Regions from separate parts of the Hoeflea sp. TYP-13 genome, predicted to be linked through region 2. Evidence: predicted binding sites of a transcription regulator. Region 2 holds the regulator's gene; the other holds the start of a gene.
What was found. Region 2 encodes PhoB, which activates phosphate uptake and scavenging genes when phosphate is short. Its sites were predicted from a motif close to TGTCATNNANCTGTCAT; they were not measured.
Positions count from the first base shown of each region.

Region 1: a site for PhoB is predicted at 7,124-7,140, ahead of phnF (phosphonate metabolism transcriptional regulator PhnF). Genes of this name have one in related genera too.

Region 1 covers NZ_JBFRBB010000001.1:595,672-606,947, forward strand. Annotated here, with positions in the region: gene ABVT35_RS02685 (ABC transporter permease) at 1-767, shown strand, start outside; gene ABVT35_RS02690 (ABC transporter permease) at 772-1,626, shown strand; gene ABVT35_RS02695 (response regulator) at 1,818-4,397, shown strand; gene mnmD (tRNA (5-methylaminomethyl-2-thiouridine)(34)-methyltransferase MnmD) at 4,447-5,169, opposite strand; gene ABVT35_RS02705 (NAD(P)/FAD-dependent oxidoreductase) at 5,181-6,347, shown strand; gene phnF (phosphonate metabolism transcriptional regulator PhnF) at 6,358-7,107, opposite strand; gene phnG (phosphonate C-P lyase system protein PhnG) at 7,209-7,700, shown strand; gene phnH (phosphonate C-P lyase system protein PhnH) at 7,703-8,323, shown strand; gene ABVT35_RS02725 (carbon-phosphorus lyase complex subunit PhnI) at 8,328-9,443, shown strand; gene ABVT35_RS02730 (alpha-D-ribose 1-methylphosphonate 5-phosphate C-P-lyase PhnJ) at 9,440-10,330, shown strand; gene phnK (phosphonate C-P lyase system protein PhnK) at 10,327-11,103, shown strand; gene phnL (phosphonate C-P lyase system protein PhnL) at 11,114-11,276, shown strand, end outside.
Region 2 covers NZ_JBFRBB010000001.1:3,162-14,437, reverse strand. Annotated here, with positions in the region: gene ABVT35_RS00070 (peptidoglycan-binding protein) at 1-1,078, opposite strand, end outside; gene ABVT35_RS00065 (SRPBCC family protein) at 1,565-2,020, opposite strand; gene ABVT35_RS00060 (helix-turn-helix transcriptional regulator) at 2,134-2,826, shown strand; gene phoB (phosphate regulon transcriptional regulator PhoB) at 2,964-3,647, opposite strand; gene phoU (phosphate signaling complex protein PhoU) at 3,693-4,430, opposite strand; gene pstB (phosphate ABC transporter ATP-binding protein PstB) at 4,453-5,271, opposite strand; gene pstA (phosphate ABC transporter permease PstA) at 5,358-6,641, opposite strand; gene pstC (phosphate ABC transporter permease subunit PstC) at 6,641-8,011, opposite strand; gene ABVT35_RS00030 (PstS family phosphate ABC transporter substrate-binding protein) at 8,074-9,111, opposite strand; gene ABVT35_RS00025 (ATP-binding protein) at 9,285-10,547, opposite strand; gene ppk2 (polyphosphate kinase 2) at 10,801-11,276, shown strand, end outside.

The DNA of each region.
Region 1 (11,276 bases), 590 kb from region 2:
CGCCGGCGACAGCCGGCTATTTCCTGGCCGCAGCGGATGCACAGCGCACTCCCGACGGCGTGCAGTTCAAGCCCGAGGATGAGCGCATCTACCTCTTTCTGTTCGGGCGGACGCTAATCCTGTCGATTACGATAACAGTGACATGCATCCTGCTCGGCTATCCAATTGCCTTCCTTCTTTCCAGCCTGCCGCTCAGATCATCCAACCTTTTGATGATCCTGGTATTGCTGCCGTTCTGGACATCTCTGCTGGTGCGTACATCGGCATGGAAGGTGTTGCTGCAGCAGCAGGGCGTGATCAACGACACCCTTGTCTGGCTCGGTATTGTCGGGGATGATTCCCGATTGGCGCTGATCAACAACCAGACCGGCACCATTATCGCAATGACGCATATCCTGCTGCCCTTTATGATCCTGCCACTCTTCTCGGTGATGAAGACCATTTCGCCAACCTATATGCGGGCGGCGAAGAGCATGGGCGCATCGGACTGGTACGCCTTCTGGCGGGTCTATTTCCCGCAGACGATTCCCGGTATCGGCGCCGGTAGTATTCTCGTCTTCATTCTTTCGATCGGTTACTACATCACACCGGAACTGGTCGGCGGCACATCCGGCATCTTCATTTCCAACCGGATCGCCTATCACATATCATTCTCACTGAACTGGGGCCTCGCCGCTGCGCTGGGCGTCATGCTCCTGGCAATCGTCATGGTGCTCTACTGGCTCTATGACCGGATTGTCGGTATCGACAACGTGAAGCTGGGGTAAAATCATGTCAGCACTTCCACCCTATGCATCCGTCGGCCAGCGCACCTGGTACTATTCATTCCGCATCATCTGCGGGCTGATCTTCTTTTTCCTGATCTTTCCGGTTCTGGTGATCATCCCGTTGTCGTTCAATGCGCAGAATTTCTTCACCTTCACACCGGAAATGCTGTCCTTCGATCCGGCCGGTTACTCGCTGAAGCACTATGAGGATTTCTTCACCAATTCCGACTGGCAGACGGCAATGTGGAATTCGGTCAGGATCGCACCGATGGCGACAATCCTTGCGACCGGCTTCGGTACCGTCGCAGCGATCGGTCTTTCCCAGTCGCATATGCCGGCCCGATCCGTGATCATGGCCATCCTCATTTCGCCGATGATTGTGCCGCTGATCATTTCTGCCGCCGGCATGTACTTTTTCTATTCCCGCATCGGTCTGCAAGGCACCTATTGGGGCGTGGTCATGGCCCACGCGGCACTCGGTACGCCATTTGTGATCATCACCGTGACAGCGACGCTGGTCGGGTTCGATCAGAGCCTTGTTCGGGCTGCGGCAAATCTCGGTGCAAACCCGGTAACGACGTTCTTTCGGGTGCAGATGCCATTGATTCTGCCGGGCGTCATTTCCGGCGCGCTGTTCGCATTCATCACCTCGTTTGACGAAGTTGTGGTCGTGCTGTTCCTCGGTTCGGCGTCCCAGAAGACGCTGCCCTGGCAAATGTTCACCGGCCTGCGTGAGCAGATTTCGCCGACTATTCTTGCCGTCGCAACACTTCTGGTGGCCATTTCCATCGTTCTTTTGACGGTGCTGGAACTGTTGCGCCGCAGATCGGAAAGACTGCGCGGACTTTCACCGGGGTAGGCCAGGCAATCTATCCAACCACCAGATTTTAGTGGAAAAATCGACGTTTAACGGCAGGGAGCGTACCCTGCCGTAAATGGTTGATGTTCGGTTAACCGTTCATTGCAATTCCTTACAGATGCATTTTGCTGAGACTTCGTCACAATCGAATCTGACATACCCGCATGGGGATTTGGCTCAGAGGATGACTGGTGAAGGGCGGATTGACTGGTCTGGAGGGAAGCGACATTGATTCGGCTTGCGCCGAACTACACTCGCTTGCACAGCCGGCGTATATTAAAGATGGTGATCTGCGTTATTTGGCTGCAAATGCGGCCTATTGCGCACTTGCAAATTGCCGTGAGGAAGATCTCCTCGGGCATGAGACCGCCAATGCGGCAGCGCAGATGCAGGTTAATGACCGGGATGAAAAGGAGCGCCGGGCGCTTGTTTTCGGCAAGGATCAGACGGCCGTCTTCAACGGCGCTGGCGAAAATCAGCAGTTCCGCCTGCAGATCAGGCAATTGACCGATGATGGCGGGTTCCACTACATAGCCGGCCTTTTCGAGCCGAAGGACAGTATTCGCTTTGAAGGTTGGCGTGGACCAACCTCAAACAAAGATAGCGGCAAACCGCAAGGCTGTGCCAAACAAGAGGCACGCCCTGCCAAATTGCGGGTGATCCCGTCGGATGCTGCCGCGTCCCAGCCATCGCAACATGCCGTTGCCGACACGTCTGCCTGGCATGAAGCTCTTGAAGTACATGGCAACGCATGCGTCATCTGGGACAGCAGTTACCGGATCCGTGCGACCAACCGGGCGTTCCGGCAACGATATCCTCTTGTGACCGACTGGTCCGAGGGCCGCAGTATAACCGAAATTGTAGAGCAGGTAGCCGATAGCGGACAGATCCAGGATGCGGCAGAGAACCGGCAAGCTTGGATCGAATCGCATATTGCCCAGCGGATTGCGGAGATCGATGAGGATGTTGCACTTCGGTGCGCACGCGGCAAGTGGTCACTGTGGCGGGGTCATACCGCTGCCAATGGCGACCGCATTGTGATAGCGACGGATGTTACCGACATTGTCGAAAAGGATCGACAGGCCGGCAACAGCGGCGCCGTCCGTCCGGATTTCTTTGCCAATATGAGCCACGATATCCGCACACCCATGAACGGCATCATTGGCATGGCCGAACTGCTGATGAACTCGGGCCTCGATGCCAAGCAGCAGATGTTCGCTGAGGTCATATCGAAATCCGGCGAGGTTCTGCTCGGAATTTTCAACGACATCATCGACTACTCACGCAGTGAGGTGGGCGCCCTGGTGCTCGAGCATCAGCCATTCAGTCTCGTAGACGCCGTCGAAGACGTTGCCTCGCTCTATGCGGCACGGTTCGCGGAAAAGGATCTTTCGCTCCACGTGGACATCAACCCGGATCTGCCGGACAAGCTGGTCGGCGACGGGTTTCGCATCCGGCAGATAATGGGCAACCTTCTTGGCAATGCAATCAACTACAGCGATATCGGACAAATCAGGATCGGAGTTCACAGCGCGATTACGGATCCTGACCATGCTGAAATCACGGTGACCGTAAAGGATTGCGGTACCGGGCTTACGCCGGAAAAGCAGCGGACGATGTTCGACATGTTCTCACGGGCAGAGGATCTTTCCACGGAGCGCCACGAAGGAACCGGGCTTGGCCTGACGCTGTGCGCCCGGCTGATCGCTCTCATGGGAGGGCGCATCGGGGTCAATAGCCATCAGAACGACGGATCCGAATTCTGGTTCAATCTGACCCTGCCCATCGGTCAGGCCGCAGATAACCGGCTGGTACGCATGCGTGAGACGGAAGGCGCGCGCGCGCTCGTCATCTGTACGGATGGTTTGTCCGGAGGAAAGGTCATCGCGCCGCTTTCCGACCTGTCGATGGATTTTTGCATTGCAAAGAGTCCCGACGAGGCGCAGAGGGTTCTAAAAGCCGCGCGGCAGATCGAGGTCGGCACAGACCTGATCATTATTTGCAATGGCGGCGACATCAACGCCTGCGCGGCTGTCGTATCCGATCTGGAACTCGGTTCTCCGCTGGAGGGCCCGCCGATAATTCTGGCAGGTCCCGGGGAATTGGCGCTGGATGACGATCAGTGCCGCGAAACCGGCATCGCCGCACAGTTGCACACATTGTCCGATCCTGCCGGACTGCGCGATATCGTGGTGAAAACGCTGCAGCAATCCCGTGGCCTTGCCGGGAATGAGGTTCAGGAAACGCCGCCGCTGGACAATTCAGATGCGACCGGCCCCGCCGGCGGCGGGCGCACGGAAGTGGGCACCACAAATGTTCCGGACAGGGCGGTAATGCCTTCTCGCATCCCTGAAAACCGCGCTGCTGCAACAAGGGTCGAAGTGCTGATCGCCGAAGACAATGACGTCAACCAGATCGTCTTTGCACATACTCTGCAGCAATTGGGATATTCTTATCATATAGCCGCCGACGGCGAGCAATTGGTCAAGGCCTGGAAACGGATGAAACCGGCAATAATCCTGATGGATGTGGCGATGCCCGTGATGAGCGGCTATCAGGCCACCAAACTGATCCGACGCGCCGAAGACGCAACGCAGGAACGTACGCCGATAATCGGTGTTACGGCCTACGCGCTGGCAAGCGATCAGGAAAAATGCCTTCAGGCCGGCATGGATGACTGCATGTCGAAACCCATCAGTCTCGAAAAGCTGCGTGAAAAACTATCAAATTGGCTGCCCGGCGCGGACGCCTCGGCCGGATCGTCACTTTAGTTCGATTGACACCACAACGGTGTGACAATCATCCGGCATAGCTCCGGCTTCATGACGCCCGTCTGCCGACGGACATGTCCCGCTTGCCGGCGTGACCTTTCTTCTTTTCGACTATAAATCCGGCAGATTCCAGGTTCCGTCGCACCCAGCCCGCCGCTGTATAGGTGGCAAAGCTCCCGCCTGGCGCCGTATGATTGAAAACCTCGCGCATGAGCGTCTCCGACCACATATCCGGATTGCGGGCCGGGGCAAAACCGTCCAGGAACCAGGCATCGGCGGTGTCGGCCCAAGGGGCAAGACAGGGCAGGGCATCGCCGACATGCAATTCAAGGGCAATGTCATCGCTGAAATCGATCCGCACCGAGGCCGGCGCTTCTTCCGGCCAATGGGCAACTAGGCTGCGGCTGAAACCGGCAAGTTCCGGCCACGCGTCAAGCGCACGGCCAATTTCGCAGCCGCTCAACGGATATTTCTCGAAGCTGACAAATCGCAACTGGCCATCCGCCGGCCACCGCGTGCTCCATTGCCGCCAGGTCTCGCAGAAATTGAGCCCGGTTCCAAATCCAAGTTCCGCAATGGTGAAGCGCTTCTGTTCCTGCCAGCGTTCCGGCAGGCCATTGCCTTTCAGAAAAACGTAGTCGCATTCGGCGCGACCATCGGCGAGGGAATAAAAGTGATCGCCAAATGCAGTCGAATAGGGCATATCACCCGCATGCCATTCGATCCCGCCATTGGCCGGGTTTTCGCGGCCATCATCTTTGTTCCGGTTCATGGTCACTCCTCATGACGCCTCAAATCAACGCGCCGCATTCACCGAAGGACGACGATCTGTCCTGCGATCTTCTTGTTGTCGGCGCGGGCGCGGTCGGGCTCTGGATTGCGCGCCTCGCCGCAAAAGCCGGCCAAAGCGTTATCGTGCTTGAAAAACGCTCAGTCGGCACAGGTGCCAGCGGCGGTCTGCTGGGCGCTTTGATGCCGCACATGCCCGAACGCTGGAACCCCAAGAAGCAGTTTCAGTTCGAGGCGCTTAGCAGGCTTGGCGACGAAGTGGCAAGCCTTGAAGCCGAAACGGGCCTGGGTTGCGGATACCGACGATGCGGCCGGCTGATGCCGCTGATCAGGCCGCATCATGCCCAACTTGGGGTCGAGCGCAAGGTGGATGCCGAAAAAGTGTGGAACAGTGCTAAGACCGGTTTTGAATGGACCCTGCTCGATGCGCCCTACAAAAAGGACTGGCCGTCTTCCGCGGCGATGCCGCACGGGCTGGTGCTTGAAACGCTGGCGGCAAGGGTCAGTCCCAGGCGCTATATCGGCGCGCTCAAGGCAAGCCTTGGCCAGCAGGTGACGATCATCGAAAGCGATGGATTGAGCCGGTTCGAGGAAGATTCTGGAAAAGCCGTCACTGATTTGGGCAGAACCATCACTGCCGATCACACGATCCTAGCCGCCGGACATGAGACATTCACACTGCTCGGTGATTTGCTGGCGCGGCCGGCAACGCAATTCGGTGCCGCCATCAAGGGGCAGGCGGCCTTGCTTCGGGCCGATATTGACGATGATCTGCCGCTGGTTTTCCAGGATGGTGTTTATATTGTGCCTCACGAGGGTGGAGCCGTTGCAATCGGCAGCACCAGCGAGGCTGAATTTGCGAGTGGCTCGGAAACCGACGAAAAGCTGGAGAACCTGATCGCGCGTGCGCGGGAGCTTTGCCCGGAGCTTGAAAATGCAACGGTACTTGAGCGCTGGGCCGGTCTGAGACCCAAGGCAATCAAGCGTGATCCGATGATAGGCGCGGTTCCTGGCCATCAGCGTCTGACAGTGGCAACCGGAGGCTTCAAGATCACATTCGGCATTGCCCACAAGATGGCGGCCTGTGCACTGGAACTTGCAACTGACGGCCGCTGCAACTCACTGCCGGACAGTTTCCGCATCGAAACGCATCTGCGTTAGCAAGTTTCGGTCAGTTCGCCGGCACCGGCGCGCTGTGATCGATATCGAGCTCGATCCGGTCGGCGGCGAAAAAGGTGTTTGAGTATTCGACGGGGCGTCCGCCGATTTCAGCATTGATCGCCTCTGTCCTGAGCATGATTGCGCCTGGCGAAAGCTGCAGGTCTTTTAGTGTCGTGGGATCGGCATGATGGGCTGAAATTCGGGTGGAGACGCGCAGATAGTCCTTAATGCCATAGGACTTCAGTATTGCGGTTATGGAATGGTACTTTTCGTAACGATCCGCGAAGTCCGGAAATCTGTTTCCATCAAACCAGCTGATCGCTCGCGAGACCGGCAGTTTATCGGCCGTATTGACCGTTTCCAGCCGCACCACCGTCGCGCCCGGCTCCAACGCCAGGGCGCGTGAAACATGGGACGGCGCCGGCTGCAATCCGTGGTCTTTCAGAACCCTGTCACGCGATCGGATCTGCCCGGCCAGCCCTTCCGAAAAACGGGTGCGCCGGCCGATCGGATATTGCAGGCGCTTGCGCCGGGTGATGAACGTGCCGCGTCCCTGTTCAACCCGCACCACGCCTTCCCTGGCAAGCGAGGCGATCGCGCTTCGAACCGTGTGGCGGTTGACATTGAAGCGCTTTGCCAGAGCAATTTCGCCGGGCAACATGTTCCTGTCGTCATATTCGCCGTTGCTGATGGCAATGCGGATCTGGTCGGCAATCTGCCGCCACAGCGAAATTCCGCTACGGCGCTCCACAAATTCCATATTATTTTCCGTTCCGTTTCACACAGCTGTCATTTTTGCGCTATAAGCATAACAACAGGATGTCTAGTTGTCTAGATAAATAGACAAATAAGGATGATTTCATGAGCGATACCGTTGCTCCAGGCGGGCCCCAGGGAAAACCATCGGATGACGCCCATGCGGGGCGACAACAGGCGATGGCCGTGCTGGCCCGTGCATCGGGGAAGGAACTGGCTGAAGCCTGGCAGGCCTGGCCCGACAGACCCGAGGTTCGTCCCGTGCGGGGCCCTGAAACCGGACTGGTCATGGTCCGTGGCCGTATTGGCGGTGGCGGTGCGCCGTTCAATTTCGGCGAGGCGACGGTGACGCGGGCGACGGTGAAATTATCGAACGGAAAGGTCGGCCACGCCTATGCGCTTGGCGCCGACAAGGAAAAGGTCCGCCACGCGGCGATATTCGACGCGCTCTGGCAGGACGACGCTTTCAGGGCTGACGTTGAAAAAAAATTGGTCGCGCCCATCAGAGATCGGCTTGAGGCTGAAGACAATGAGCACCGCGAGGAAACGGCAGCCACCCGTGTCGACTTCTTCACCATGGTTCGCGGAGAGGATTGAATATGGAAGTTCAATCAAACAACGCGTCCATGTTCCGGGGCGGATTTTCAGACCCGGTTTTCAACGCACAGTCGGTATTCCGGCGCGTCATGGACGCCCTTGCGCGTCCAGGCAGCGTCGTCCGGTTTGACGATTTGACCAGCCCGCCGGCGCCATTGCTGCCGACGGTCGGCAGCATCGCTGCGACGCTATTCGACCACGACACCAGGATCTGGCTCGACCCGGCACTTTCGCGCAATGGGGAGGTTGCCGGTTGGTTGACTTTCAATACCTCTGCGCAGCTCACCCTTCAGTCGTATGATGCCGATTTTGCCGTGGTGGCGGATTTGGAATCTCTGCCTTCGCTCGAGAGTTTCTCACAGGGCACGCAGGAATATCCGGACCGTTCGACAACGCTTATCCTGCAGATTGACGGTCTCATGGGTGGCCGCAAGCTGCATCTGTCCGGGCCGGGCATAGAGGATGTTGCCGCCGTTGCTCCAAAGGGTCTGCCGGAACACTTCTTCGATCAGTGGGCATCCAATGGCGCGCGCTTTCCGCGCGGCGCTGATGTGCTGCTTGCTGCTCCCGAAGGCATCATCGGTTTGCCGCGCACCGCCAAAATCTCGCTGAGTGGAGGTTGAAGCCATGTATGTAGCCGTAAAGGGCGGTGAAGCCGCCATCAGCAACGCACACCAGCTCCTGGCGGATCGCAGGCGCGGCGACCGTTCGGTTCCAGCCATGCATATCGAACAGATTGTCGAACAGCTTGGTCTTGCCGTCGACCGGATCATGAGCGAAGGCTCACTCTATGACCGCGAACTGGCCGCGCTTGCCTTCAAGCAGGCGCGCGGCGACATGATCGAGGCGATCTTCCTGCTTCGCGCCTACCGCACGACACTGCCGCGCTTCGGATATTCCAACCCCATCGATACCGGCAACATGCTGATCGAGCGGCGCATTTCGGCGACCTACAAGGATCTGCCGGGCGGCCAGCTTCTGGGTCCGACATTCGACTACACCCACCGCCTTCTCGATCCGGAACTGATGGGTGACGAGGCGGTTGACGCGCCGAAACGGCGCTATGCCGAGACCGGGCGCACGCCGCGTGTATCCGAGATCCTTGCCCATGAAGGCCTGATCGAGGGCGATGGCAACCTTCCGGACGATCATCAGACCGGCGATTTGACCCGCACACCGATGGAGTTTCCGATGACCCGCGACGTCCGGCTGCAGGCGCTGTCGCGCGGCGACGAAGGATTCCTGTTGGCGCTCGGTTATTCGACCCAGCGCGGCTATGCCCGCAGCCACCCCTTTGCCGGTGAAATCCGCATCGGCGAGGTGGAAGTCGAGATCGACGTTCCCGAGCTCGGCTTTGCTGTCAGCCTCGGGCGCATTCAGGTGACCGAATGCCAGATGATCACGCAGTTCCAGGGCTCATCGAAATCGCCGCCGCAATTTACCCGCGGTTACGGTCTCGTGTTCGGCCAGAGCGAGCGCAAGGCGATGGCCATGTCGCTTGTCGACAGAACCCTTCGCGCCACCGAACTCGGCGAAGACCTGACGGCGCCGGCGCAGGATGAGGAATTTGTCATATCCCACTCTGACAATGTCCAGGCCACCGGCTTCGTCGAGCATCTGAAGTTGCCGCATTACGTTGATTTTCAGGCCGAACTCGACCTCGTCCGCCGCATGCGCGCCGAATACGACGAAGGCCGCGATGGCAAAGCACCACAAGGCGATGATCTGGAGGCCGCGGAATGAACACCCATACGCAACTGGCGACCTATAATTTCGCCTATCTAGATGAGCAGACCAAGCGCATGATCCGCCGTGCCATTTTGAAGGCAATCGCCATTCCGGGCTATCAGGTGCCTTTCGCCAGCCGTGAAATGCCGATGCCTTATGGTTGGGGAACGGGCGGCGTGCAGGTCACGGCTTCGGTACTTGGGCCTGACGACACGCTGAAGGTCATAGACCAGGGCGCGGACGACACCACCAACGCCGTATCGATCCGCGCCTTTTTCCAGAAAGTGGCGAATGTCGAGGTCACCACCAGGACCGCCGATGCGACCATCATCCAGACACGGCACCGCATTCCGGAAGAAACGCTGACAGACGGCCAGATCCTTGTATATCAGGTGCCCATTCCGGAGCCGCTGCGTTTTCTTGAACCGCGCGAAACCGAAACGCGCAAGATGCATGCGCTTGAAGAATATGGCCTCATGCACGTCAAGCTCTACGAGGACATCGCCAGGAACGGGCACATCGCAACGACCTATGCTTATCCGGTCAAGGTCGAGGGGCGTTATGTGATGGATCCGTCACCGACGCCGAAATTCGATAATCCCAAGATGCACAAATCGCGAGCGTTGCAATTGTTCGGCGCCGGCCGGGAAAAACGCATCTACGCCATCCCGCCCTATACTGACGTCGTGAGCCTCGATTTTGAGGATCACCCTTTCGAAGTGCAGAAATTCGACGAACCTTGCGCCCTTTGCGCGGCCCAGGGCGTCTATCTCGATGAGGTTATTCTCGATGATCATGGTGGGCGCATGTTCGTCTGCTCCGACACCGACTATTGCGAAAAACGCCGTGACGAAGGCCATGTCGGCCCTCTCGCGGGCGACAGTGCGGAGACTGCACAATGAGCGACCATCCACTCTTGCGCGTTAGCGCAGTAACCAAGTTTTACGGAAGCCGCGTCGGCTGCCGGGACGTCTCATTTGAATTGTGGCCGGGCGAGGTCCTGGCCGTCGTCGGCGAATCCGGATCCGGTAAGACAACCTTGCTCAACGCCATATCAACACGCCTTATGCCGACTTCCGGCACGGTCGAATACTGCATGCGCGACGGCAAATTCCGCGACCTTTACCGCATGGGCGAGGCCGAGCGGCGCTTTCTGATGCGCACCGACTGGGGTTTTGTGCACCAGAATCCGGCTGATGGTCTGCGTATGACGGTTTCGGCCGGCGCCAATGTCGGCGAGCGGCTGATGGCGATCGGCGATCGCCATTATGGAAATATACGCAGTTCGGCCACGCAGTGGCTCGACCGGGTGGAAATCGAGGCCGACCGCATCGACGATCAGCCGCGCGACTTTTCCGGCGGCATGCGCCAGCGTCTGCAGATCGCCCGCAACCTCGTAACCGGCCCGCGGCTGGTGTTCATGGACGAGCCGACTGGCGGGCTCGACGTTTCCGTACAGGCACGGCTGCTCGATCTTATGCGCGGCCTTGTCAACGATCTCGGCCTTGCCGCTATTGTCGTCACCCATGACCTTGCCGTTGCCCGGCTTCTGTCCCACCGCATGATGGTGATGAAGGACGGCAATGTGATCGAACACGGATTGACCGACCGTGTGCTCGATGATCCGCGCGAGCCCTATACGCAGTTGCTCGTGTCCTCGATTCTGCAAGTGTAGGAGCTCCGAAATGCCAACACCTCTCGTTGTTTCCGAAGTTGCCAAGAGCTTCACCATGCATCTGCGCGACGGCATCAAGCTGCCGGTCGTGAAGGACGTAAATTTCTCGGTTACCGCCGGTGAGTGCGCAGTTCTCGGCGGACCATCCGGGGTTGGAAAGAGCTCCATTCTCA
Region 2 (11,276 bases):
TCCGACAGGGTAAGAACATCGCCATAGGCAGCTTCGGCGCATTCGCTGCGATGATTGGCGGCAGTTGTTGGCGGATAGCGGCCAGCAAAGCGCGCTTTGCAAATTCGTCAAGTTTCCGCTGGTATTGCTTTTTATCCAGATAGAGCTCCTGGCCGGCCTCGTTGAGGACGGCCGGATCGATGCCGGCGCTTTGGAGGATGCGCGCCTGTGTCGGGCCATCGACCAGACGGATAGCCGTGAATGCAAAAGCGGGTTCGTCCCAGAGATCGGGAGCGCGCGTGAAGGCCAGGCGCATCAGTGCGTAGCGCAGCGCCTCCGCGTGCTCATCGGCCGCTCTGCCGTGTATCCAGGACAATCCCCCACCGGCCGACGTTTCAACCCGGCCATTACGCATGGCGATGCCGGCAAGTCCTGTCATATCTGTCTGCACCAATTCGGCCGACTGCTGCTTGCCGCCAGTGGATTCAATTTGCGCCGGTTGCTGATCCGCTTGTGCCATGGAGGTATCTGGAGCGGTCTGCTTGACGCCGGAAATCGCTCCGGCAAAGCGTTTTCTGGACAGAACCCTGTCCTTGAGGATGCAAACGGAAACTTGAGCGTTGTACGTATAGGCCCTGCATTGTGTCTCACGCGCGCATTGAGCCGCACACTGGCCTTGCGAGATGTTCTTTAGCCGTGGATCGGTCAATCCGCTTCGATAGTCGCCGCCGGGAAAATCATATCCGTTAAACTGCGTAAACCCGTTCGGTGGCCGCTCCGTGACCTGAACTGCCTGGTCTTGCCGGTTATTCGCCGGCAGCGAGCGTAAAGCAGCCAGCAGCGCCGTGTCTGGTCTGCCGGTCGCAGTGAAGCCGGCGTCGCTCTGAAATGCTGCAATGGCTCGCCGTGTTTGTGGGCCAACCGCGCCATCCACCGGCCCGGCGGCGTAACCGCGTTCATTCAGCCTTCGCTGCACCTCTCTGATTTCGGCACGGTTCAAGCGGTTCGGCGAAACCGGAGCCGCCTTCCTATTGTCGTTGCGATTAGGCTGCGCTTCGTCATTCGACATATGCCGAAGTACTTCAACGCCCATCCTCATGAAGTCGCCGGCATCAAACTGAGCCAGCGCAGAAAATGATGTATATAAAACTGAAATTAAAAGCACGTTTACGCAAACGAGCGCGCGAAACACCACCTTTACCTCCCCAATGTTCGCTTACGGGCGTTATCGTTAATATTTTACTTCAAATCTGCCACGCTGTACAGAAACTGTTCTTTACAGCCTGATATTACAGCTAGAAACAGGCGATGCTTCGATGATCCGGAATGATTGGATCAGCCAGGGTCGAGATACAGCGCTGCCAGCCTCTCGTTGGCATCATTCCGAAACCGGTGGGATCGTGCTATTCCCGGATGCGCAGTGCGATGAGCCGTCCAGGCGCTGAACGCGGGCTGTTTGGGCGGATCGCAGAATTTCGACGCACGTGCGAACGCAAGAGATCTCGTCTGGCGCTGGCGCTTGCTGAGCGTGAGGAGATATCTGACCCTGGTGCAATGCCTTTTAAGTCGTACTTCCCGGTAGGCCTCAACTGGTATGCGCGGCCATCACTTTTTTATCCAGGCCCTTCAAATTCGCATCGATGATCTTGCCCATCATCATTTTCATCAGAGTTTGTCCCATGAGCCATCCGAGGGGACCGTATTTGACACGATAATCGAAAGTCCATGTAACTAGGGAGCCTTTGCCCGAAGTTTGGATCCAAAGGTCCGAACTGGCTTCATGCAGCGGCATGGCCGCCATGTCAGAGAGTTGCACCGTATATCCTTTGCCTGGCTGCCAAGCCGTTACTTCTTCCACCAGCGACGTGCCGTTCTTAAAATGGTTGCGGCGCTTTGACCCCAGCCCAGCTTCGCCCGATGTCAGTGCATCGACCGAAACGATCTCCGGGGCGAACTCGTCAATATGCATGAAGCGATCGAGAACGGCCCAGATGGCATCGGGGTCTGCATCAATGGTGAGGCTCCGTTCAAAGTGGATCATGGAATGCTCCTTATCATCGGCGCTGGTGTAGCGCGATCCTGTTGGTTCTGAACCCTTAATAATTATGTCCTCCTCTCACCGTTATGATAGGAGTGTGAGAGGAGAGGTTAAAAATGCGTCGCACCGAACGCCTGTTTCAGATTATCCAGATATTGCGATCAAACCGGTCGCCGATCACAGGACGGGAGCTCGCCGATGAATTGGAAATCTCAATCAGCACCCTTTACCGCGACATGGCGGAACTTCATGCGCAACGTATCCCGATCACCGGAGAAGCGGGCGTGGGCTATGTTCTCGACGACGGTTACGACATGCCTCCATTGATGCTGACGGCGGATGAGTTGGAAGCTGCGGCTCTGGGCGCTGCGTGGGTGGCTTCTGAGGCCGACCCTTCATTGGCACGTGCAGCGCGGGACCTGGTGTCAAAACTGTCCGAAGCGATTCCGAAAGAACTGCGCCCGATCGTATTGGACGCGAGCTCGAAGGCCATTCAAACAAGATCAACGGTCGCCGAGCGCTTTGACGGCGCGCTCTTGCGCCACGCCATCCGCGAGCGCTATCGGCTTCAACTGACGTACGCGGATCGGGACAGGAGCGTGACCGACCGGATCGTCTGGCCCCTGCTCATAGCCTATCTGGATCGAACCCGGTATCTCATCGGATGGTGCGAGACGCGCCAGGACTACCGGCATTTCAAGACCGACCGCGTGCGAGAACTAAAGGTGCTCGGCGAAAAGTACCCGGGGCGTCGGGCGGCTTTGATCAAAGGCTGGGAGGAGGCGACAGCAAGGCGGATGCCAAGCTGACGTTAGACCACACTACAGCATTCGGCGAATTTGGCCCGGAGCTGACCTTGGTTGCGGGCCCTCAAAAGCCGCTAACAACTACGCTCACTCACCGCCGCGCTCGAAGCGTTCGCGCCGGTGAGTGAAGCAGAAACGCTCTAGTTTTCCAGCGAATAACCGGCACCGCGGACGGTGCGGATGACATCAGGCATTTTTGCAAGGTTCAGCGCCTTGCGCAGCCGGCCGACGTGAACGTCAACCGTGCGTTCATCCACGTAGATGTCGTGCCCCCATACGCCGTCGAGAAGCTGCGAGCGCGAAAACACGCGCGTCGGGGATGTCATGAAGAATTCCAGCAGGCGGAATTCGGTCGGGCCGAGCTTGATCTCGCGGCCGCGGCGATAGACGCGGTGGGTCTCGCGGTCGAGTTCGATATCGCCGCTCTTCAGCAATGTCGAAATGGATTCCGGCTTGACGCGGCGCAGGAGCGCCCGCACGCGCGCCATGAGTTCAGGGGTCGAAAACGGCTTGACGACGTAGTCGTCGGCTCCCGTTGAAAGTCCCCTCACCCGCTCGCTTTCCTCGCCGCGCGCCGTCAGCAGAATGATCGGCAACCTTTCGGTCTCGGGCCGCACCCGCAGGCGCCGGCACAGTTCGATGCCGGACAGGCCCGGCAGCATCCAGTCGAGAATCAGGAGATCCGGTACCCGTTCCTGCAGTCTGATTTCGGCCTCGTCGCCGCGTAATATCGTGTCGACCTCATAACCCTCCGCCTCAAGGTTGTAGCGCAGGAGAACGCTCAGCGCCTCCTCGTCCTCAACAACGGTTATATGCGGTGCCATGCCCATTTGAATTCTCCGGTGGCGGCCAGCTTACAGGCGGTCACTTCAGTCTTCTTCAACACCCACGGTCGCGGTCTCGTCGTCTTTGGGACGCTCGCTGCTGAGTTGCGATCCGGTTGCCATGTAGTAGACCGTTTCGGCGATATTGGTTGCATGATCGCCTATGCGCTCGATGTTCTTGGCGCAAAACAGCAGGTGGGTACAGGCGGTTATATTGCGCGGATCTTCCATCATATAGGTCAGAAGCTCGCGAAACAGCGATGTATAGATAGCATCGATCTCGTCATCGCGGTCACGGACGGAATTGGCAAGTCCTGCAGAGCGGGACGAATAGGCGTCGAGCACTTCCTTAAGCTGCGTCAGCGCCAGTTCGGCAAGATGCTCAAGGCCGCGGACCAGCTTTTTGGGCTGGCCCATGCCCTGCACCGCAATCACCCGCTTGGCAATGTTCTTGGCCATGTCTCCAACGCGCTCGAGATCGGCGGCTATGCGGATCGAGCCGATAATGTCGCGAAGGTCTGAGGCCATGGGCTGGCGCTTGGCAATGATAAGCACAGCCTTTTCGCCGATCTGCCTTTCCGCCTCATCGAGGATCAGGTCATCGGAAATGACCTTCTGCGACAGCGCGGTATCGGAATTCACCAGCGATGCAACCGATTCCTCGACCATGCGTTCGGCAAGGCCGCCCATTTCGGCAATACGGCGGACCAGGAACTGAAGCTCCTCGTCATAGGAGGTGACCGTGTGCGCTGCGAGTTGTCCGGAGTTGTTTTCGTCTATCATGATCGTATCTGTCCAATCAGGCTCAGCCGAAACGGCCGGTGATGTAATCCTGGGTTCGCTGGTCGTCCGGATTGGTGAACATCTTGTCGGTATCGCCTTCCTCGACCAGATTGCCGAGATGGAACATGGCCGTGCGCTGTGAGACACGTGCAGCCTGCTGCATCGAATGGGTGACGATGACAATGGTGAAGTTCTCGCGCAGCTCGTCGATCAGCTCTTCGACCTTGGCCGTCGCAATCGGGTCGAGCGCGGAGCACGGCTCGTCCATCAGGATCACCTCGGGGCTGATGGCGATGGCTCTTGCAATGCACAGACGCTGCTGTTGTCCGCCCGACAGCCCGGTGCCGGGCGTGTGAAGACGATCCTTGACCTCGTCGAAGAGGCCAGCCCGGCGCAGGCTGCTTTCGACGATCGCGTCATAGTCGGCCTTGCTGCTCGCCAGGCCGTGAATACGAGGGCCGTAAGCGATGTTTTCATAGATGGATTTGGGGAACGGGTTTGGCTTTTGAAACACCATCCCGACGCTGGCGCGCAGTTCGACGACGTCAACGGACGGATCGTAAATGTCTGCGCCGTCGAGTGTGATGTTTCCCTCAACCCTGCAGGTGTCGATCGTGTCATTCATCCGGTTGAGACAGCGCAAAAACGTGGATTTGCCGCATCCGGACGGGCCTATCAGTGCGGTCACCTGGTTCTCGCGTATATCCAGATCGACATCAAAAAGCGCCTGCGAGCCTCCGTAAAAAACGCTGACCCCACGGCCCTGCATCTTGATCGGCGGCTGCACCGCAACCTTGACCTCAACTGCTTGTTCCAGTGCAGCGTCAGACATCATGTTCATCCTTCAACACCCCATTCCACCGGTTTTGCATCCCAAGGCGGATACATGCAACCGCAGAAACCAACACAGGCCGGTCGATCGCGCCGCTACCAGCGGCGCTCGAACCGGTTTCTCAAAAATACCGCCAGACCGTTCATGATCACGAGGAAGCCCAGCAAAACTAAAATTGCGGCTGATGTGCGCGAAACAAAGCCACGCTCCGGGCTGTCGGCCCAGATGTAGATCTGTGTCGGCAGCGCCGTCGAGGCGGAAAACACGCCTTCCGGCGCGCTTGTTATGAACGCGTTCATGCCGATAAGGAGTAGCGGCGCCGTTTCTCCAAGCGCCTGCGCCAACCCGATGATCGTGCCGGTCAGGATCGTCGGCATCGACAGCGGCAGCATGTGATGCATGATCGCCTCATGGCGGGATGCGCCAAGTCCGAGCGCCGCTTCCCTGATTGCCGAAGGCACGGATCTTAACGCAGCGCGGGTCACGATAATCATGGTCGGAAGCGTCATCAGCGACAGCACCATGCCACCCACCAGAGGCGCGGAGCGCGGCAATCCGAACCAGCCGAGGAACACGGCAAGGCCAAGAAGGCCGAACACGACTGAAGGAACCGCCGCCAGATTGTTGATATTGATCTCGATGAGATCGGTCAGCCGGTTCTTCGGCGCGAATTCCTCAAGGTAGACGGCAGCGGCGATGCCGACCGGGAAACTGATCAGGAAGCACACAAGCAGGACCCAGAACGAGCCCGAAATTGCGCCTGCGAGACCCGCAAGCTCCGGAAATCGTGAATCGGAATTGAGGATCAGGCCGAAATTGAAGGGCTTCGAAACCAGGCCTTCGGCCTGCAGCTTGTCGAACCACTCAATCTGTTTGTTCTTCACCCGGCGGCGGTCTTCCGGAACGTCACGGGAAATCTGTCCCTTGGCGAACTGGTCGAGCGGGTCGGCAAACGGCAGTTCAAAATCGAATTTCCTGTCAACGAGTTCCGGATTGCGGATGACGTAGTCGCGCACCAGGAAAGGCGCGGACGATGTGAACATGCCGTAATAGGAACGCAGGTCCGAGCGCGGGATGCCGGGCTCCAGATCACGCAGAGACCCGCGCACGATCTTGCGCCAGCTCGCATCCATGATGTCGTCGGGCGCAATATCGGCGGTTGTCAGGTCGATCGTCACCCGCACCTTTGTCTGAACGAAGGCTGAGGCGCCGCTGTAAAGCAGCGAGGAGACCAGCACGGCCAGAAACCCGATAGCAAAAATGATTGCCGCCAGCCCGTAACGCTTCAGGCGGCGGTCGGCGGCGTATCGCTTGCGGCGGCGGGCAGCCATTTCGGGAGAATTCCATACGGGACGAACAATGGTTCCGCCATCCGACATCAGTACGCCTCCCGGTACTTGCGCACGACACGCAAGGCAATCAGGTTCAAAAACAGGGTGATGATGAAGAGCATCAGACCGAGGGCGAATGCCGCAAGGGTCTTCGGATTATCGAACTCGGTATCACCAATCAGCAATGTCACGATCTGAACCGTCACGGTCGTTACCGATTCAAGCGGGTTGGCGGTCATTTTTGCGATGAGTCCGGCCGCCATCACCACGATCATCGTTTCGCCGATGGCGCGGCTGAGCGCCAGCAGCACGCCGCCGACGATCCCCGGCAGTGCGGCAGGAAGCAACACGCGCCGGATGGTCTCGCCCTTTGTTGCGCCGATCGCCAGCGAACCGTCGCGAATGGCCTGGGGAACGGCGGCAAATGCATCGTCGGAAAGCGAAGAAATAAACGGGATCAGCATGATCCCCATGACACCACCGGCGGCCATTGCGCTGTTGGGCGCAACGTCGAGGCCGATGGCCATTCCCAACTGCCGCAATGCGGGCGCCACCGTCAGAACGGCGAAAAAGCCGTAGACGACCGTCGGAATGCCGGCGAGGATCTCCAGCATCGGCTTGACGATCGAACGAAACCTTGGCGAGGCGTATTCAGCCAGGTAAATCGCGGAAAGAATGCCCACAGGGACCGCGACCGCCATTGCAAGAGCGGCGACGAGGATCGTGCCGACAAAGACCGGTATCGCACCAAAGGCGCCGGCGCCGGCAACCTGGTCCTCGCGAAGCGGGATCTGCGGCTCCCAGCGAAGGCCAAACAGAAAATCGCTGATCGGTATGCGCTGGAAGAACTGAACTGCCTCGTAAACAAGGGAAGCGACAATGCCCAGCGTCGTCAGGATGGCGATCGTCGAGGCGAACATCATGAAGATGGTCACCGACAACTCGAAACTGTGGCGGGCGTAGAATCTTCTGGATACGGACGTGATGGCAATCGCCGCGCCGGCAAGTGCGATGACGACCACGCAGGCTGCGAGCAGAGTGTTTGCCGTTGCCTTCAGTGACTTCAATTGGTCGACCGCGGCGACAACTTCCGGTGTCGGCTCGCGGAAAATATTGCCGACGGCAACCTGTCTAATTTCGCTGATGAGCAGGTTGCGCTCCGGTCCGGTCAGCGCATCGGCACCGGGATAGGCGCTAAGCACGAGGAGATCGACGACGGAGCTTTCAAACAACAACCACAACAGCACGAAGACGAATGCGGGAATGGCGGTATAAACCAGGGCGTTGAGGCCATGATAGATGGGGCGGGAATGTAGGCTTCCGGCATCGTCGCCGGAAATTCTGACGGCTTTTCGCGACGCGATAAAATAGGCGATCAGCGCTGCCAAAAACAGAAACAGAAATAAATACGAAACCATTTCGTCCCCTACCCCGATATCAAATTGCCCCGGCCCTGCGGTCGGGGCAATTGCAGATTTGCCTACATGGACAGTTTCGATGCGTTGAGGACGTCCGACTGGGTTTTCGCACGCGCCTCGTCATCCAGCGGGGTCAACCCGCGCTCCGCAAGGTAACCGTCCGGGCCGAGAGCGTCTTCGGACATATATTCCTCGATGAATTCCTTCATGCCCGGAATGACTTCGCGGTGGGCGTTCTTGACGTAGAAGAAGAGCGGGCGCGAGACCGGGTATGATCCATCGGCGATGGTGTCGAAATCCGGTGCGACGCCGTTGATCTTCACGCCCTTGAGCTTGTCTGCATTCTCGTAGAGAAACGAATAACCGAAGATGCCGATTGCGTTCGTATCGGCTTCAAGGCGCTGGACGATGAGGTTGTCGTTTTCACCGGCTTCAATAAACGGGCCGTCCTGGCGCATGCGCCCGCATTTTTCCTTCCAAAGACCCTTGTCGGCCTTTTTCAGGTCCTTCATGCCAGGAAGCGCATTACAGCCGTCATGCATCGCCAGTTCGACAAAAGCGTCGCGCGTACCGGAGGTCGGCGGAGGACCGAAAGCGACGATGGCAGCATCGGGAAGGGAGGGATCGATATCCGACCACTTCTGGTGCGGGTTGGCGACAAAACCGCCCTTGCCGTCCGGAAGCTCGGCGGCGAGCGCCTTGAAAATCTGCTCTTCGGTCAGGTCCCAGTCGGCATCGTTGCTGCGGGAAATGGCGATGGATAGACCATCATAGCCGATGAGCGCCTCGGTGATGTCGGTGACGCCATTGTCGGCGCAGAGTTTTTTTTCCGAATCCTTGATGGCGCGTGAGGCGCCGGTAATGTCTGCATGGTTCGGCCCGATACCGCCGCAAAACACCTTGAAACCGCCGCCGGTTCCGGTCGATTCGACCACCGGCGCAGCGCCGCCGGTCCGGTTGGCAAATTCTTCCGACACGGCCTGCGTATACGGAAAGACCGTCGAGGAGCCGACAATCTTGATCTGATCGCGTGCGGTGGCAGCGCCGGTGACAGTTGCCGATGCCACCAATGCAGCGGCGGTGATTTTAAGCGTTTTCATAAATCTCTCCCGTCAATAGGGTCTGTTTGATGCGCCCGTAATGACGCAGCCGGTAGATCACCTGGCGCCCGACTTCTACCAGTCGGCACAACGCAGTTTTATGACGGTTGAATTACAAGATTGTGACAGGTTAACTGTTTGTTTTTATAGAGCAAATATTATCCGCGTGTAAATTACCGGTCCGGGCGGGAAAATCTGACACAAAACTCCGACCCTTCGCCCACCGTGGAATGGACAATCAGCCTGGCGCGGTGGCGCGTGAGGATATGCTTGACGATGGCAAGACCGAGACCGGTTCCCTTCTTCGAGCGGCTGGCTTCAACGCTGACGCGGTAAAAGCGCTCAGTCAAACGCGGCACGTGTTCTCGCGGTATGCCGGGGCCGTAATCCTTCACGGTGACCTCGGCCGGATCGCCGGTTTCGGTTTCCGCATTCACGGTCACATCCACCCGTTTGCCGCTTTGCCCGTATTTGCAGGCGTTCTCGATCAGATTCTCGAAGACCTGGATGAGTTCGTCACGCTCGCCCTGAACAATCACAGGAACCTTCGGCATATGGAGACGGACCGTCACACCGAGATCTTCGGCAAGCGGCTTGAGCGTATCGCCGATATGCTGGATCAACGGCACCAGATCGACATCATCGGTCGGCACCATGTGGGCTTTCAATTCCAGCCGCGACAGCGACAAGAGATCGTCGACCAGCCTCGTCATGCGGCCGGCCTGCTCGAACATGATGCCGAGGAAACGCTCGCGTGCCTCCGGATCGTCCCTTGCCGGCCCGCGAATTGTCTCGATGAATCCGGAAAGCGAAGCCAGCGGCGTGCGCAATTCGTGGCTGGCATTGGCAATGAAGTCGGAGCGCATGCGATCCATGCGCCGCGATTCGCTCTGATCGCGAAATGTGAGCATGTAGAGTTCGCTGCCGCCCTTCATTTCGGCCAATCCTGTCATCGGAGCGATGCGAACCCTGTACCACCGCTCGGACGGAACTTTTTCGATGTGTTCAATCGAATAGGTGCGCCCGTTGGCCATCGCCTCCTTGACCATGTCCAAAATGGCCGGGGAGCGCAGGCGCGATGAAAGATGCGCACCGGAAGCCATCGGGCCAAACTGTTCGACAGCCGCCTGGTTCTGGTATTTCAGCACACTTCCGGGAGCCAGGATGAAGGCCGGATCGTCAAGCGCCTCGCAGGTTGAAAACACGATCGCCTCAAGAGGCGCCCGGCGCTCCCTGCCCAGCCGGCGCTCGCGTTTGCGAACTGCCCCTGAACGGGCCGGAAGGCTGGCTGCAGCAATAACCGCTATCAGCCCGAGCAGGATTTGCCACTGCGCGACAAGGCGAGACAGCGACAAAACTAGCGCAAGCACGACGGCAACCGCCAGAATGTAGCGGGCGTCGTATAGTCGCTGAACGATCCTCCGGATGAATTGCATGTTCGTTGGCTTGTCCCCGTATGCTGCACTGCGGCGCAATCTATCACCCGACGGCCACAAAAGTGCAATCCCCGCCCGATATTGCGGGCTGTACACCCGCCGGATGTCAAATCGATGAATGGTTTCAACGGAAATTGACGTTGCGGAAAGGGCGGCGATTGCTGCTATGGTAGCTGGCTGGGATAAACACGCGGAGCGTAAGTTGAGCAAGAACAATACCGACAGGACCGTAGAGCTGGTCATAGGCGGAAAAATGCGCGCCTTTGACATAGACGATCCAAAGCTTCCCGACTGGGTCGAGGATGAAGCGTTCAGCTCCGAAAACTACCCTTACAAAAAGAAACTTGACCGCGACGACTACGAAGAGCAGATCGAGGCGCTGCAGATTGAACTGGTAAAGGTGCAATCCTGGCTGCAGGCCAGCGGTGAACGCGTGATTGCTGTTTTCGAAGGCCGCGATGCGGCGGGCAAGGGCGGCTCTATCGGGGCGACCAGGGCCTATATGAACCCGCGGACCGCGCGCATCGTCGCGCTACCGAAACCAACGGATAAAGAACGCGGCCAATGGTATTACCAACGCTATGTGGATCACTTTCCCACATCCGGCGAAATGGTCCTGTTCGACCGCTCCTGGTACAACCGCGCCGGTGTCGAGCCGGTCATGGGATTTTGCACCGAAGACCAGCATGAACTTTTTCTGAAAGAGACACCCTACTTTGAGCATATGGC